2 regions of the Virgibacillus sp. GM2-2 genome follow, and region 1 is predicted to be linked to the other one. Evidence: a T-box and tRNA genes for the amino acid it is inferred to sense, from the RefSeq annotation. Region 1 holds a T-box; the other holds one or more tRNA genes.
What was found. The T-box of region 1 lies ahead of ACY9Z2_RS03985 (valine--tRNA ligase). A T-box ahead of a tRNA ligase gene usually reads a tRNA of that ligase, here a tRNA-Val.

Region 1 (7,647 bases):
GTGCAGCACAATTGGGTTTTTGCCAAACATTAATTCCCAACGAATATACGGTTGAGGGAATGGTTGATAAAATGACAGATTACATACGAAAGAAAGGATAGATTGTTATGACAACTAATTTGAATTTTGCACGTCACCGTAGACTTAGATCATCTTCCGCTATGCGTTCAATTGTTCGGGAAAATCATTTACAGAAAGAAGATTTAATATATCCGTTTTTCGTTATTGAAGGTCAGGGTATACGTAACGAAGTTTCTTCAATGCCAGGCGTTTTTCAGCTTTCATTAGACAATGTTATTGAAGAAATGAAAGAAGTTCATGAATTAGGGATTACTTCTGTCATTGTATTTGGTGTTCCAAATGAAAAGGATGAAACTGGCACAGGTGCTTACGTGAACGATGGGGTTGTGCAACAAGCTATTCGGATTATTAAACAGGAAGTACCAGAACTATTAGTTATCGCAGACACTTGTTTATGTGAATTCACATCACACGGTCATTGTGGTGTTATTCATGATGGAGATGTAGCGAACGATGAGTCGTTAGAATTGTTAGCTAAAACGGCGGTTTCACAGGCTGAGGCTGGTGCAGATATCATTGCTCCGTCCAATATGATGGATGGATTTGTTATCGCTATACGTACTGCTTTAGACGAAGCAGGCTACACGAACATTCCAATTATGTCTTATGCGGTCAAGTATGCATCAGCATTTTATGGTCCTTTCCGTGAGGCAGCTGATAGTACCCCGCAATTTGGTGATCGTAAATCCTATCAAATGGATCCAGCCAATCGTTTAGAGGCAATCCGTGAGGCTGAATCTGACATCGAGGAGGGTGCAGACTTTTTAATCGTAAAACCTGCACTGTCTTACCTTGATATTGTCCGGGATATAAAAGATAACTTTAATGCACCTGTTGTCGCTTACAATGTGAGTGGAGAGTATGCAATGGTAAAAGCGGCTGCAATGAATGGGTGGATTGACGAAAAGTCATTAGTAATGGAAAAGCTCACTTCAATGAAGCGAGCTGGTGCAGACTTAATCATTACTTATTTCGCAAAAGATGTTGCTAAATGGTTGGCTAAGTAAAAACAATATTACAGATACGAGGTGATTTTTAATGAAACAATTTACACAATCAATTGATGCTTATAAAGAGGCTGTAGACTTGATGCCAGGGGGAGTCAACTCTCCTGTGCGTGCGTTCAAATCTGTTGGTATGTCACCTATTTTTATGGAGTCAGGAAAAGGTTCAAAAATTAACGATATTGATGGTAATGAATATATCGACTATGTATTGAGTTGGGGTCCACTAATTCATGGCCATGCTGATGAGCGAGTAGTAGAAAAGTTAAAAGAAACTGCTGAAAAAGGAACAAGCTTTGGTGCACCTACACGAATTGAAAATAAGTTAGCTGAACTAGTTATTGAACGTGTACCGTCGATTGAAATGGTGCGCATGGTAAACTCAGGAACTGAAGCTACCATGAGTGCATTACGCGTTGCACGAGGATATACTGGACGCGATAAAATTTTAAAGTTCGAGGGTAATTATCACGGCCATGGAGATTCTCTTTTAATTAAAGCTGGTTCAGGGGTTGCGACATTAGGATTACCAGACAGTCCTGGAGTTCCAGCATCTATTGCTCAAAATACCATTACAGTACCATACAATGACATGGAAAGCTTGCGTTTGGCGTTTGCTAATTATGGTGATGACATTGCTGCAGTTATTGTAGAACCAGTTTCAGGAAATATGGGTGTGGTTCCACCAAAGGATGATTTCCTTCAAGAACTAAGGGCAATAACTAGTGAGCATGATTCTGTTCTTATTTTTGATGAAGTAATGACTGGATTCCGAGTGGGTTATAATTGTGCACAAGGTTATTATGGGGTAACACCAGATTTAACTTGTTTAGGAAAAGTAATTGGTGGTGGATTACCTGTAGGTGCTTACGGTGGTAAACGTGAAATTATGGAGAAGGTAGCCCCTGCGGGTGAAATCTATCAGGCGGGAACACTTTCTGGTAACCCACTTGCAATGGTTGCTGGATATGAAACATTACAAGGTCTTACTCCTGAATCTTATACAAAAATGAATGAAAAAGTGGATAAGCTAGTTGAAGGATTTAAACAAGCAGCAGTGGATTATTCTATTCCATTGCATATTAATCGTGCCGGATCAATGTTAGGTGTCTTTTTCACAAATGATCCTGTAGATAATTTCTCTACAGCTCAAAGTGCTAATTTAGATTATTTTGCACAGTATTACCGGGCAATGATTGAGAATGGTGTGTTCCTTCCACCATCGCAATTTGAAGGGTTATTCCTTTCAACAGCACATACAGACGAAGATATAGAAAAAACGATTACAGCTATACGGAATTCTTTTTCTGCTATACAAAAGTAAAAAAAATGCTACCAATTCTTTCTTGGTAGCATTTTTCCTGTTTACATAAGAATGGGAGTATTGGATGCATTTTCCGTAAACTGCGAACTAAAGGAAATTCATGTCTATTGTAACAGCAACATTGATTTCCGCTGCGGGCAGTCGCTTTCCGCGGGCGGCTGGTGAGCCTCCTCGTGCTTCGCACCCCGAGGTCTCACCTATGCCTATTAATCCCGCAGGAGTCGACTGTCCTCCGCTCCAATCAACTGCCAAAATAGCAGATAATTAATGTTTTTAAGCGTCCTATAAAAGAAATAATAGTTATTGAACACAACTCCAGTGGAGAAAATACACTTTGACTCCTGCGGAAAAAGCGAAGACGATGAGACCCCGCAGTGAGTGATTTTCTCACGAGGAGGCTCATCGCGAGCCCGCGGAAAGCAAAGTGTATTTTCGTAACGGCTATGGAACACTGATCATGAATTTTCACTAGTTCGCAATTTCCTTCAATTGTAAACGAAAATTTCTGTCTAAGACGCTGTTTGGTATCGGACTGAGGATGCCTTATTTGCCTATTTTAGCTTTATTTTAAGGTTTAACGGACACACGATGCCTTATTCAGCTAAAAAGTATGGTTTTTAACTGTTCTTACCCAAATAAAGAATCGTGAGTCCGATAACAACCGCATTTACCTTTATTTTTCCCAAATAAGAAATCGTGAGTCCGTTAGCTGCAATCCAGCATGTAATCATTCCATTACCCTCGAAAATGTTACTTCACCAGCCTTACTGGAAGCGGAAATCACCGTTGCTGTTAGCCTTATCTTAAATTTTCACTGCTTTGCAATTACTTCGATCTCACTTTCTACTCATGAAATAAAGAGCCTTATAAACATTCATATATTCCTACCTTGTTTCATATAGTTGTATAAAACATTTGTTTATTTTTAAGTGTTAGGAAGGAGGAAGTATGTTGTCACAAGAAAATCCAGTATTTAGCTTTGAGTTAAATGAATCGCTTTATTTTGAACCGGGACAGGAAGTAGCGGAGATTTTAGGTATTTCACTGGATCCAGAAATTTCGATACAACCATTTAATGATTACATATCTATAAGAGGTGTAATTGAATTGAATGGCGAATATCAACGTGTAAGTGAAAGTAGATCAGGCGATGAAAATTATCCTGATTTAGACGATTTTCCTTCACGGCGTTACGTTGAACAGGTATTTGAGGCGGAACGTGGTGAAACATCATTTTCCCACCGTTTTCCTGTTGAGATTTCGGTTCCTACTTATCGCGTAAATGATCTTGATGATGTAACCGTTTCTGTTGACTACTTTGACTATGAGCTTCCAGATCAGAATCAAATACGCTTATCTTCCATCATTGCTATTCAAGGAATTAATGAATTAGCCGAGTCACCAGAACAAGTTGAAGATGAAGTGGAAGAGCAGAATCAAGTACTTGCTGAGGATGTAGAGGAAACATTTCGTTTTGATTGGAAAAATCAATATGAAGAAGAACAGGAAGAAGAGACGGATGCCCCTGTTGAATATGCACAAACTCGAGAGGAGCATGAAGAAGAGGTAGCGATAGAGGAAGAAAGTAATGACCCACCGTCATCTATTGTTCATTCCCCAGAGCAAGAAGGTTCCGAGAAACCTGAAGGAGAAAAAATCGATTACTTGTCCAACATGTTTAGAGAGACAGAAGAGAATTATACAAAAATGAGATTATGCATTGTGCAGGATAATGATACCATTGAAACCATCGCTGAACGCTATCAAGTAAATCCGCTTGTCATCTCAAAGCAAAATAACCTAGAAGATGAAGAGGTGGATGAAGGTCAATTACTGTATATACCTGTCCAACATCAAAAATAAATTTTGACAAATCAATATATTATCCCCTTGTTTATTATTTTTGGCTTAATGGTTACCCGGTAGATCTTCAGTCAAGCCTCTAATCGAAACTTGACTGAAGATACACTTGAGGTAATGTAGTCATCTAGTGTTAACAAGGGGGTTAATGTTTTCGAAAGGTGGAAAATATCCATGAAAAATAATAGAAATTTATATACATATGGAAAAGAATTAACAATACAAGACATCTTTCGAAATATAGGCTATGCTCACAAAGGAACTTCACAAATCATTCCGCTCAATCATGAAGAAGTAAAAAATACGTTTGTACAGTACTTAGAAAAGAATGAACAAGATCGTCAGCGCTTTGATCAATACATAGATGAATTTGAACAAAAACGGTACATGTCACCGGTTGAATTATTGGTTTGTACGCATTATCGAGATATTGCATATGTTTACAACGAATTGTTTAACAGAATTAATCAATTTACCAGCACTCTTTCTGAAACTAATGAGTGGAAATATTGTCGTTGTTACGGCAATAAAAATATTAAAAGTTTGCTTGTAAAACGACATTTGTACCAGAATAGTCATGAAGCGTTTTTTCATGGTAATGCAGTAATTGACGTTGCAGCAATGATAAAATACCATTACGAATACTACCAATGGGAAGAGAGAAGTCTCTCTGATCTATTCTCAGACTATACTTCAGAAAATCCACTTAAACAAATAGAACTACACTTATTAGCTATTTATTTATTGAATCCAATAAACTATTTTAAAGCAGTAGAGAGCTATGCCACGAATGCTTCAGATAAAACGATGATTCAACACGTGATTTTTCTAAAACGTAATCAACAATGGCTCATCAAGATGGCGGAATGGACACATGAAAATTTGACATTGGATGAAACGGATTAAATCCATTCCAAATAAAAAGCAATAAAAATTCCGATAATGATTCCTAACAAAAATACGTCAAAAGTTGTTGGGAAAAATAAAGTCCTAATTAGTTGGAAAATTAATATCGGTAGCGTGACTTTTTCAAGAACGCAAATACAGTGTCTTGCCCATGGTGGTATTTTGTATCTATAATAACGTCCCATTTTTTATCACATCCTTCACATAATCCGTAATTTTTATTATAATATGTTTACACACATTGTTTTTGTGCAGAATATAAAATAACACTTGATTTACTAGGAAGAAATAGGTAATATAGATAAAACAAACAGGATAGTTAAAAGCGATGAATGGGAAGAGTACAAGATAATACCTTAAGAGAGGGAAATGGTTGCTGAGAATTTCCTAGGATTATTAACTTGGAAGGTCGCCCAAGATGCTACTTCTTTGAAATACGAGTAGAAGAAGTCGGATAAAACCGTTAAAAATGACGAGTGTGTAGGCTATTTTAGCCTGCAAACAAAGGTGGTACCACGGAAACAGTCTTTTCGTCCTTTATTGGATGAAAGGATTTTTTTATTGTTTAAAATCAGTACTCAAAGGAGGAAAAAGTCATGTCAGAAAAACCGAAAAATGCATTACCTCCAAAATATGATCCACAAGCAGTTGAGAAAAATCGTTACCAGTTTTGGCTTGATGGAAAATATTTTGAAGCGACAGGAGATAAAAACAAGGAGCCGTTTACAATTGTAATACCTCCTCCAAACGTTACTGGACGTTTACATTTAGGGCATGCATGGGACACAGCTATGCAAGACACTGTCTCAAGAATGAAACGGATGCAGGGCTATGACGTATTGTGGCTACCAGGTATGGATCATGCTGGTATTGCTACACAGGCCAAGGTTGAAGCAAAATTAAAGGGAAAAGGGCAGTCACGTTATGATTTAGGACGAGAAAAATTTGTTGAAAAGGTCTGGGACTGGAAAGAAGAATATGCAAGCTTCATTCGACAGCAGTGGGAGAAGCTTGGTCTTGGACTAGATTATTCCCGTGAACGTTTTACGATGGATGAAGGATTATCTGATGCAGTACGAGAAGTTTTTGTTACGTTGTATAATAAAGGATTAATTTACCGTGGTGAATATATCATTAATTGGGATCCAAAAACAAAAACAGCACTTTCCGACATTGAGGTAATTCATAAAGAAATTCAAGGTCATTTTTATCATTTGCGTTACCCGATTAAAGATAGCGATGAAGCAATTGAAATTGCTACTACTCGACCAGAGACGATGTTAGGTGATACTGCTATTGCGGTACATCCGAAAGATGATCGTTACAAGCACTTAGTAGGTAAAAAGGTAATCTTACCTATTGTGGGACGAGAGATTGAAATTGTAGAAGATGACTATGTTGACATGGAATTCGGATCAGGGGCTGTTAAGATTACTCCCGCGCATGACCCGAATGACTTTGAAATCGGTAATCGACATAACTTAGAACGGGTTCTTGTTATGAACGAAGATGGCACGATGAATGATAACGCAGGTAAATACCAAGGGATGGATCGCTTTGAATGCCGTAAGCAAATTGTTAACGATTTAAAAGATCTTGGCGTACTGTTTAAAGTTGAAGAACATATGCATACAGTTGGACATTCTGAGCGAAGTGACGCTGTCGTTGAACCATACTTGTCTACACAATGGTTTGTAGATATGCAACCGTTAGCGGATGCATCCGTTGAAATGCAGCAAAGTGAGAAAAAGGTTAATTTTGTTCCTGATCGTTTTGAAAATACGTATTTACGTTGGATGGATAATATTCGAGACTGGTGTATTTCAAGACAACTCTGGTGGGGACATCGAATTCCTGCATGGTACCACAAAGAAACAAACGAAATTTACGTTGGTAAAGAAGCTCCAGCTGATAGTGAAAATTGGGAACAGGATGAAGATGTGTTAGATACATGGTTTTCTTCCGCTCTATGGCCATTTTCAACGATGGGCTGGCCAGACAAAGACGCTGAAGATTTCAAACGTTATTTTCCAACCGATGTACTGGTAACTGGTTACGACATCATATTTTTCTGGGTTGCACGTATGATTTTTCAGTCAAAAGAATTTAATGATGAACGACCATTTAAAGATGTATTAATTCACGGACTTATTCGTGATGCAGATGGTCGCAAAATGAGTAAATCACTTGGAAATGGTGTCGATCCAATGGATGTTATCGATAAATATGGAGCGGATTCATTACGTTACTTCCTTTTAACAGGAGCATCACCTGGCCAAGATCTACGTTTTTATTGGGAAAAGGTTGAAGCAACTTGGAATTTTGCCAATAAAATATGGAATGCTTCACGATTCTGTCTGATGAATATGGAAGATTTTGCTTATGAAGATATTGATTTGTCAGGTGAAAAGTCTGTTGCAGATAATTGGATTTTAACTAGATTAAACGAGACCATTGAACAAGTAACGAAGA
Region 2 (7,647 bases), on a different contig from region 1:
TATGGAAAAAAAGACAAGGATTTTGTTGATATTCCGATTCCATTAACACATCAAGAAATTGCCGATATGCTTGGTGTGACCAGGGAATCGGTTTCAATGAATATGCAACGTCTTAAAAGCGAAGGATTTATCCGTAGCACCGGAAGAAAAACGATACAGGTAAATCAATGTCTTCAAAATATGTGAACTAGATTACAGAAATAAACAATGAACTCGCTGTATGATTACTTTAGAACAAACGTGTGAAGTTAAAGGAGGCATGCTGCGTGTCTATGGAAAGGATGGATGATCAACAGGAAAAGCAAACCAAGAATATTGATAAAGAATGGATGTACTTAATTAATGAAGCTAGGGAATTGGGGGTTAGCAAGGAAGAAGTCCGCAATTTTTTATTAAAAAATGAAAGAAAACCTACATCATGAATACTACTGTTTTCTGATCCACAATCTCAACTGTAAAAGGTATACTCAGCTCTGAAGCCCCTTAGAATTTGGTGTTTATTTCATATTTTATGCTTAATTCCAGAATGTATAAATCCTCCTAAATTACTCATCTTAACTGTAGGAGGTGCATACAATGTCAAAAGACCGCCAAGAAAAAAAGTTGCGCGAGAGTGGGCGTGTGGAATCTGATCGTGACGTTGGGTTACGTTACAAAGGTTCTACAAAAATGTCCAGCCCTGAAGAAGCTAGAAGATTGAATGATGGAAAAAAATAAACTAGAAAGCGATCGTCTTGAATAGAGATGATCGCTTTTTTAGATATTTATTTGTGATAAAATAAAGAAAAGACTGTTAATTCACGTAGAGAAAAAGCATCATTAAACATGTAAATCAATCTAGATTTTATTGAAAGGTATCTAGAATAAATGAAGTGGAGGGTTATTTATCAATGGTTGAACTTTTTATAACACTTTTGTTTACCGTAATCCTTAGTTTTATACAATGGTTGCGGTATAAGGATAAAGAAAAAGTCGATAAAGGATTTGTTTTGAACTATTACCGTCTCAGTGATCGAAGGAAATTACTTCGAAACATATATATGCTTCCTGTAATAGTAGCAATGTGTTATCCAATTTTTTTCATGCAAAATTTGTATCCGGATTACCTTCAAGTTGTATTGATTGCAGTTTTATTTTTTGATGTATACCAAATTGTTTATCTTTATTTCAAATGGAAAACAAAAGAGGTAACAGGAGTTTAATTACTGCAATAAGGATACTGTTAATAGGGCGGAACTATCGAAGCCAACGAGGGTGGATATACAGTAGAGACTACAAGTTTACTAGCGAAAGCGGCTGTGTAGCAAAAAGGTATGGAAAACGAACTTATCAGAAGGTGAGGTGTAAAAAATTAGTTTCAAGGAGTATATTTTTGAGGAAGCACTTATTAATGTTGTTATTATATTTCTATTGATGGGAATCATTCAATTCATCCTTTAGACAAGGGCAAGAGGAAAAGAAAAAGTCGATAAAGGCTTTACATTGAATTACTACAGGCTAAGCTATAGGAGGAAAATGCTTCGAGGACTAATTGCACTTCCAATCACTTTCATCTTTTACATACCAATTTTACTTCTTTGGGGTTTTTATCCTGAATTTGTTCGGTTAATCGTGGTAGGTGCATTCTGTTTAATATTAGGCTCCATCGCTTATAACTATTTCAAGTGGAAGACGACCGAGAAAGATTTGGTATGAAAATGAAAAAAGTAGTATTGATTTTGATCGTGTTTATAGGTTTAGTTGCTTGTAATGATTCAGAAGAAACATCTACTGACAACCTTGCCCCACCGTATCCAGTTATTACAATAGATGATGTGAAAGTTTCGTATAAAATTGGAACCTATTCTTGGTCTTCCGGATCCAAAACAGTTCATTCTGATTCTGCAGAACCACCTCAATTAAATTGAGGGTATGACGTATTATAAAACTTACCCAAACGCAAAGTTAACTATCCAGTTTGCTGATGAACCTATTATCTTGGAGGGGGGGTCTTTGGGAAGAGGGAATTGATTTCATTATAAGCAAGAATGGTACCTTCGATCTCCAGAGCGAAGCGGGTAAATATATTTATGTGATTTATGCCGGCTGGGATGAGGGTGATGGTACATATGTGATTCCCATTGAAGTTACTAATTAAGGAGAAAATATGCGAAATAGATCTGCAGTAATTATCATTGAAAAAAATAAAATCCTTCTAATCAAACGAACCCGAAATGGATCGGTTTACTATGTTTTCCCGGGTGGTGGAATTGAAAAGGGCGAAACATCTGAAGTGACTGCCAAGCGTGAAGCGTTTGAAGAGCTAGGTGTACAGATAAAAATTAAGGATTTCTTTGCGGTAGCACAGTATAACGGCATGCAGTACTTTTACGTATCTGAAATAATAAGTGGTAAAGTTGGTTCAGGGAAGGGAGATGAATACAAAGATGAATCAAGGAATCGCGGTACATATGAACCAGTATGGATAAACATTAATAAACTATTATCACTAGATGTTAGACCGAGTGCGGTTGCGAAGAAAATAGTAGAAGGTGAATTAGAGTATGAAGGCTTTAATAGGATTTAATAGGATTATTGGTATCTTGGTAATAGGTGTTTTTGGATATTATCTATTCGGGGATTTTAATCCACTATAGAAATTCTTTTTACTTTAGTGGGTTTACAGTTTTTTCTCTTAGGGCTAAAAAATGTCATAAATAAAGAAAAGCATGAGGGTTATTTATATTTAATCACAGGAATATTTGTAGGGATAGGAACTGTTGTATTCGTTTAGTCTCCAAAATGTAATATAGAAAAAGAGGGAAAATTGATGCTTAACATGAAAGAACTTAATACTGTAGGAAAAGTAAATTTTGTAATGGGAATTTCTTTTTTCTTGCTCGGTCTTTATTTATATATTAAAAATTTTGATGGGGACATAATCACTACTAAACAGTACTTATCAATAACTTTTCTATGTATTGGGTTATCACTTTTTATCAGTACTTATTTTTATCAGAAGGATAACATCTAAGGTAAAAAACAAAAGAGGTAGTTGAAACTGACCATGAAGATTCTAGATATAACTAAATTGTTTATGGCAATGTCAGCTGGAATAGTTGCTATTTTATATTTTGTTGGAGTGTCCGATATACCGCTAAACTTTTATATGCCTTTTATGGGAATGTATTTTTTGTTATCTGGAATTGAAAAAATTTTGAAGAAAGTTAAAATTGATGGTTATATCTTCTTTGTAACAGGCCTTATTGTTACAGTAGTGTCAATGTACATTCTCGTTTTTAGATAATTGAAGCATTGATAGAGGTGAAAAGCTGGATATGAAATTTTTTGAAAAAGCGACCATGCTTATAGCAATTATAATGGCAATATTTTTTATCTTATATATCTTGGGTATTTACAGAATGCCAGAAAATGTTATGTTTTCTATTTTGGGCCTGTATTGCTTATTATCAGGCATCAGACAAATCAACAATAAAGAGAAAGTGTGGGGATATATTTATGTTGCTATAGGATTAATTATGTCGCTAGGAACGCTTTGTATTATCTCAACAACATAAAATACATAGTGATATTATAATTAACCTGGTTCATAAGGAAGATAAACCAGCTACATTAATTATTTTTGTTTCTTACTTCAATCGAATAAAGTTTATCCACTATCCACTTAATTAAAATGGTTAATAGGATGTATATTGGAAAAGAATAGATGGATTTCCATGCATATGGCTTATAAATATCCATATAAACCAACAACGGTTCCAGCACGAAGGAAAAAATAAGGGAGAGTATTACAGAAACAATTATGTAATTTTTCCAATTAGGGAAGCGTTGATACAGATACATGAAAATGATGGAAGCCATTATATCCACAAAAATAATACGTGGCCCCCATGGTAATACCATCGCTGGATAATCCCAAAGTGTAAATTCTGCCCCTAGAATATCCAGATACATAATGATTGGTAAAATAATAAAGCCGTATAGAAGGTTTTTTGTGAGCATAGACCGATCTACTAGCTTTAGCCATAGGTAAAAAACCAACAATGTACATGCAAATAATATACACCATTGAATGGAAAAAACAACTTCTTCTATCCAGTACCTTTCCCTTAGGGAACTTAGTTTTTCTTGTACTTCTTTAATTTTTAACATATTGACTGAGGAATAAAACATTATAGTAACTTTCCTTTATTCTTTTTTATTATTTTTTACTAAAATCAAATTTATAAACATGTACAGTGGATTAAATTCTTTTAACCTTCCATTTGGTCAATTTGTCGCTGCATTTTCTCCATTTTTCGTTGCAGTTTTTCCGTTTCTTTGGTCATCTTAACAATTTGTTTATGCAAATCACTTTCTCGTCGGTTTCGAGGTTGCAGATTCACTTTTTCTTGCTTAGCTTGTTCACGTGCTAATGTAGCACCATACATGGCTAATAGACTTGCTATTGTATTCAAAAATAGTGCAATGTATTCTAGTTTTGCCGGAAGATCTTCGTCATCAAAATCATTGTCTATTATTATTCCTTCAATTCGATTAGGCAAAATACTCCCTCTTTTCATTACAGTGTTCTACTCATTGTATTCAGAGTCAGAGCATTTGTCCCAGCGTTAAATAAATTTAGAAAATTGGAACTTTTGGCAGCCTTGTATCGTACAAAAATTAGTAGGAGGTTACTTAAGATGAAAAAATATACGATAATTGCTTTTTTTCTTATTTTGGCGATTCTGATTGTCTTGCCGTTTACCAAGATTGGAAGACCAGATCCAATTGAATTAACTGTTACTACAGAAGATGGTAAAGAATTTCCGATTGAAATGGGTATGTTTTGTGCTGAAAGTTTTCTTTTTAGGCAATGCGAATTTTTAGATGAGAATTCAAATGTTCCACCTAAGCCAGTAACCGTTTCCGTTGTTGAAGTTATTGCGTTTCGCTTTGCAGAAAGTCCAGATAACTTACAACTGCAGCGACAAAATATTGATGGAGACCTTACAGAAGGTAGAGATTATATGGATGATGAAAGGAAAGAAATTATTGTACCAAAGAAAAAAGGAATTCATGTGTACGAAATAAAGGCAGAATGGGGGAAATACGACATGACTGCAATTTATAAATTTTCCATTAAAGTTCAGTAAAAATGTCTCCGAGTTATTATAGGGAGAATGAAAAATACCTTGCAAGAAATTTTAGTGAAGGATATAATAGGAGAAATTATCTTCTACACGAGCCGTTAGTTCAGCGGGAGAATACTTGCTTGACAGGCAAGGGGTCACTGGTTCAAATCCAGTACGGCTCATTAAGAGGAAAGCCACTTTCTTTTATGGAAAGTGGCTTTAGTAGTATTTATTTAGTAGGAACTACCTTCCTTGTGATGCTATAAATCAGCTAACCCCGAGACCAAAATACTTTAAAGCATCCTTAACAGATGTCAATGTTGGAGTGGAATCAAAATGAATGCCTTGTTTGGCTGCGGTTAAGGCTAATTCTGGTCGAAGCCCTGTCAGGATTGTTTCTACTCCTATTAATGACAATACACTCGTAATTCGAAAAATGTATTCTGTAACAATGTTATCTAATTTATGAATTCCTGAGAAATCAATAATCAAATGTTCTATGTCCTGCTTTTGAACATTTTCTGGTACATTCATGAGAATTTGGGTAGCTCTTTCTTCGTCTATAGACCCCATTAAAGGTAGTACAGCAATTTTATCCATAAGTGGCACCAATGTGGAAGAAAGCTTATTTATTTCCTTCAGCATTTCGTTCTGCTTGTTTTCCGTTGTTTTTTTCCCTGTTATATCACGTATATAGCTTTGAATAGCCTTTGTCTTGCCAATTTGCACTGGATGGCAGTAAAGTTCTACTTGAGTTGTTGTTCCATCCTTTTTATAAACGAACTCTTCAATCACATTTGCTGGTTGGTTGTAAGCAGAATCAATTCTGGTTTCGATTGCCGATTTAGATGAATCTCTAAAAATATCAAGTGGATTTTCGCCAATAATTTCTTCTTTGGAAGTTTTAAAAAATTTTTCAGCTGCACGATTAACATAGAGGATTTTTAGTTTTGTGTGGATAATCAACGGTTCTAAAGCATACTCCATTACTTGCTTATAGTCAATATTTGATATATTTTCTTCACTCATCCTGATTCCTCCTTACGTCTAAGCTTAGAATAACGCTACAAATTAAGCAAGAATTCTACTATTTTTTTCTGAATAATGTATTTCAGATAACATATGTAGTATTATATTACTAGATTTATACAATAAAAACGGTACATCACTAGAAAGGCATGATCATCGTGCATCTAACGAGTCAATACAATACTTCACTTGTCCTTCTTTCGATAGTAATTGCAATAATATCTTCCTATACCGCTCTTAGTCTAGCAAACCGACTAATTGTCGCTAAAGGGTACATGCGAAACGTCTGGGTGGTAGCTGGTGCCATTTCACTTGGGTTTGGAATATGGTCCATGCACTTTATTGCAATGCTCGCCTTTCATCTGGAGATACAGGTAACCTACAATCTTATTCTTGTGATTTTATCTATTATTCTAGCGGTAATATCTTGTGGAATTGCTTTTTTTATTGTTAGTAAAGGATTACGGCAAAAAATACATATGAGTATCGGAGCATTTTTTATTGGAACAGGTATTGTTTCCATGCATTATGTTGGAATGGCATCCATGCAAATGAATGCAACGATCGCATACAATTTAGTACTATTACTATTATCATTTTTAATCGCTTTCGGGGCTGCATTTGTAGCTTTATATTTATTATTCTATTTTCAAACCGATTCAAATAAACTAGGTGTCCAAGTGAGAAAAGTCGGAAGTGCGGTCATCATGGGAATAGCAATTGCCGGAATGCATTATACCGGTATGGCAGCCGCTAGCTTCCACTCACAATCGAACCATACGGAACATACCTTTGGGCTTGCCGTTAACAATACTGCAATGGCCTATGGTGTCGGTCTTGGGATGTTTGTTATTCTAGCATTTGTTGTAACTGGAATATACTCAGATAAACGGTTTCAATTAAAGTCATCTGAACTCGAGTTTATCGACAATATGTATCAAACCGTTGTAATGAGTGCTAATGATGCCGTAATGTTGTGTGACGCTCAAGGAATTATTATTGCTTGGAATTCTGGTGCGGAAAAAATTTTTGGATATAAAGCAACGGAAGCTATTGGACAAAATTTACAAATCATCATTCCAGAGGATTACCGAGAAGCACATGAAAAAGGAATGAAGCGCTATATAGAAACAAAAAATACACACGTAATTGGTAAGACAGTAGAATTACAAGGTTTACGAAAAAATGGAAATGTTTTTCCAATCGAATTGTCCATCTCCACTTTTAACAAAGATAAGGAAATATTTTTCAGTGGGATTATACGAGATATATCCGAACGAAAAAAAGCAGAAGAAAAGATTACAGAATTGGTCTACCGTGATCCACTAACCAATTTACCGAATCGTCGTTTTTTAAATAACCATTTAGTGATGTGTATCGAACAGGCTGCAATCAATGATCAACTTTTAGCAGTGATGTTTATTGATCTAGATCGTTTTAAAACAATAAATGATACATTAGGACATGGTGCAGGTGACCGTTTACTTGTAGAAGTCGCCAAACG

Region 2: it has a tRNA-Val gene. The T-box ahead of ACY9Z2_RS03985 (valine--tRNA ligase) is inferred to sense a tRNA for this amino acid. The anticodon was not compared.

Annotation. Positions count from the first base shown of each region.
Region 1 is NZ_JBUZWC010000002.1:45,481-53,127, forward strand. It holds gene ACY9Z2_RS03955 (uroporphyrinogen-III synthase) at 1-101, shown strand, start outside; gene hemB (porphobilinogen synthase) at 108-1,088, shown strand; gene hemL (glutamate-1-semialdehyde 2,1-aminomutase) at 1,120-2,409, shown strand; gene ACY9Z2_RS03970 (LysM peptidoglycan-binding domain-containing protein) at 3,361-4,272, shown strand; gene ACY9Z2_RS03975 (hypothetical protein) at 4,444-5,175, shown strand; gene ACY9Z2_RS03980 (YszA family small membrane protein) at 5,172-5,360, opposite strand; T-box leader at 5,495-5,716, shown strand; gene ACY9Z2_RS03985 (valine--tRNA ligase) at 5,772-7,647, shown strand, end outside.
Region 2 is NZ_JBUZWC010000009.1:105,393-113,039, forward strand. It holds gene ACY9Z2_RS12175 (Crp/Fnr family transcriptional regulator) at 1-186, shown strand, start outside; gene ACY9Z2_RS12180 (anti-repressor SinI family protein) at 273-422, shown strand; gene ACY9Z2_RS12185 (YpzI family protein) at 577-717, shown strand; gene ACY9Z2_RS12190 (hypothetical protein) at 891-1,202, shown strand; gene ACY9Z2_RS12195 (hypothetical protein) at 1,516-1,695, shown strand; gene ACY9Z2_RS12200 (hypothetical protein) at 1,698-1,907, shown strand; gene ACY9Z2_RS12205 (NUDIX hydrolase) at 2,147-2,566, shown strand; gene ACY9Z2_RS12210 (DUF3953 domain-containing protein) at 3,083-3,286, shown strand; gene ACY9Z2_RS12215 (hypothetical protein) at 3,318-3,557, shown strand; gene ACY9Z2_RS12220 (CBO0543 family protein) at 3,613-4,152, opposite strand; gene ACY9Z2_RS12225 (hypothetical protein) at 4,254-4,544, opposite strand; gene ACY9Z2_RS12230 (hypothetical protein) at 4,683-5,135, shown strand; tRNA gene ACY9Z2_RS12235 (tRNA-Val) at 5,225-5,296, shown strand; gene ACY9Z2_RS12240 (PAS domain S-box protein) at 5,382-6,143, opposite strand; gene ACY9Z2_RS12245 (EAL domain-containing protein) at 6,302-7,647, shown strand, end outside.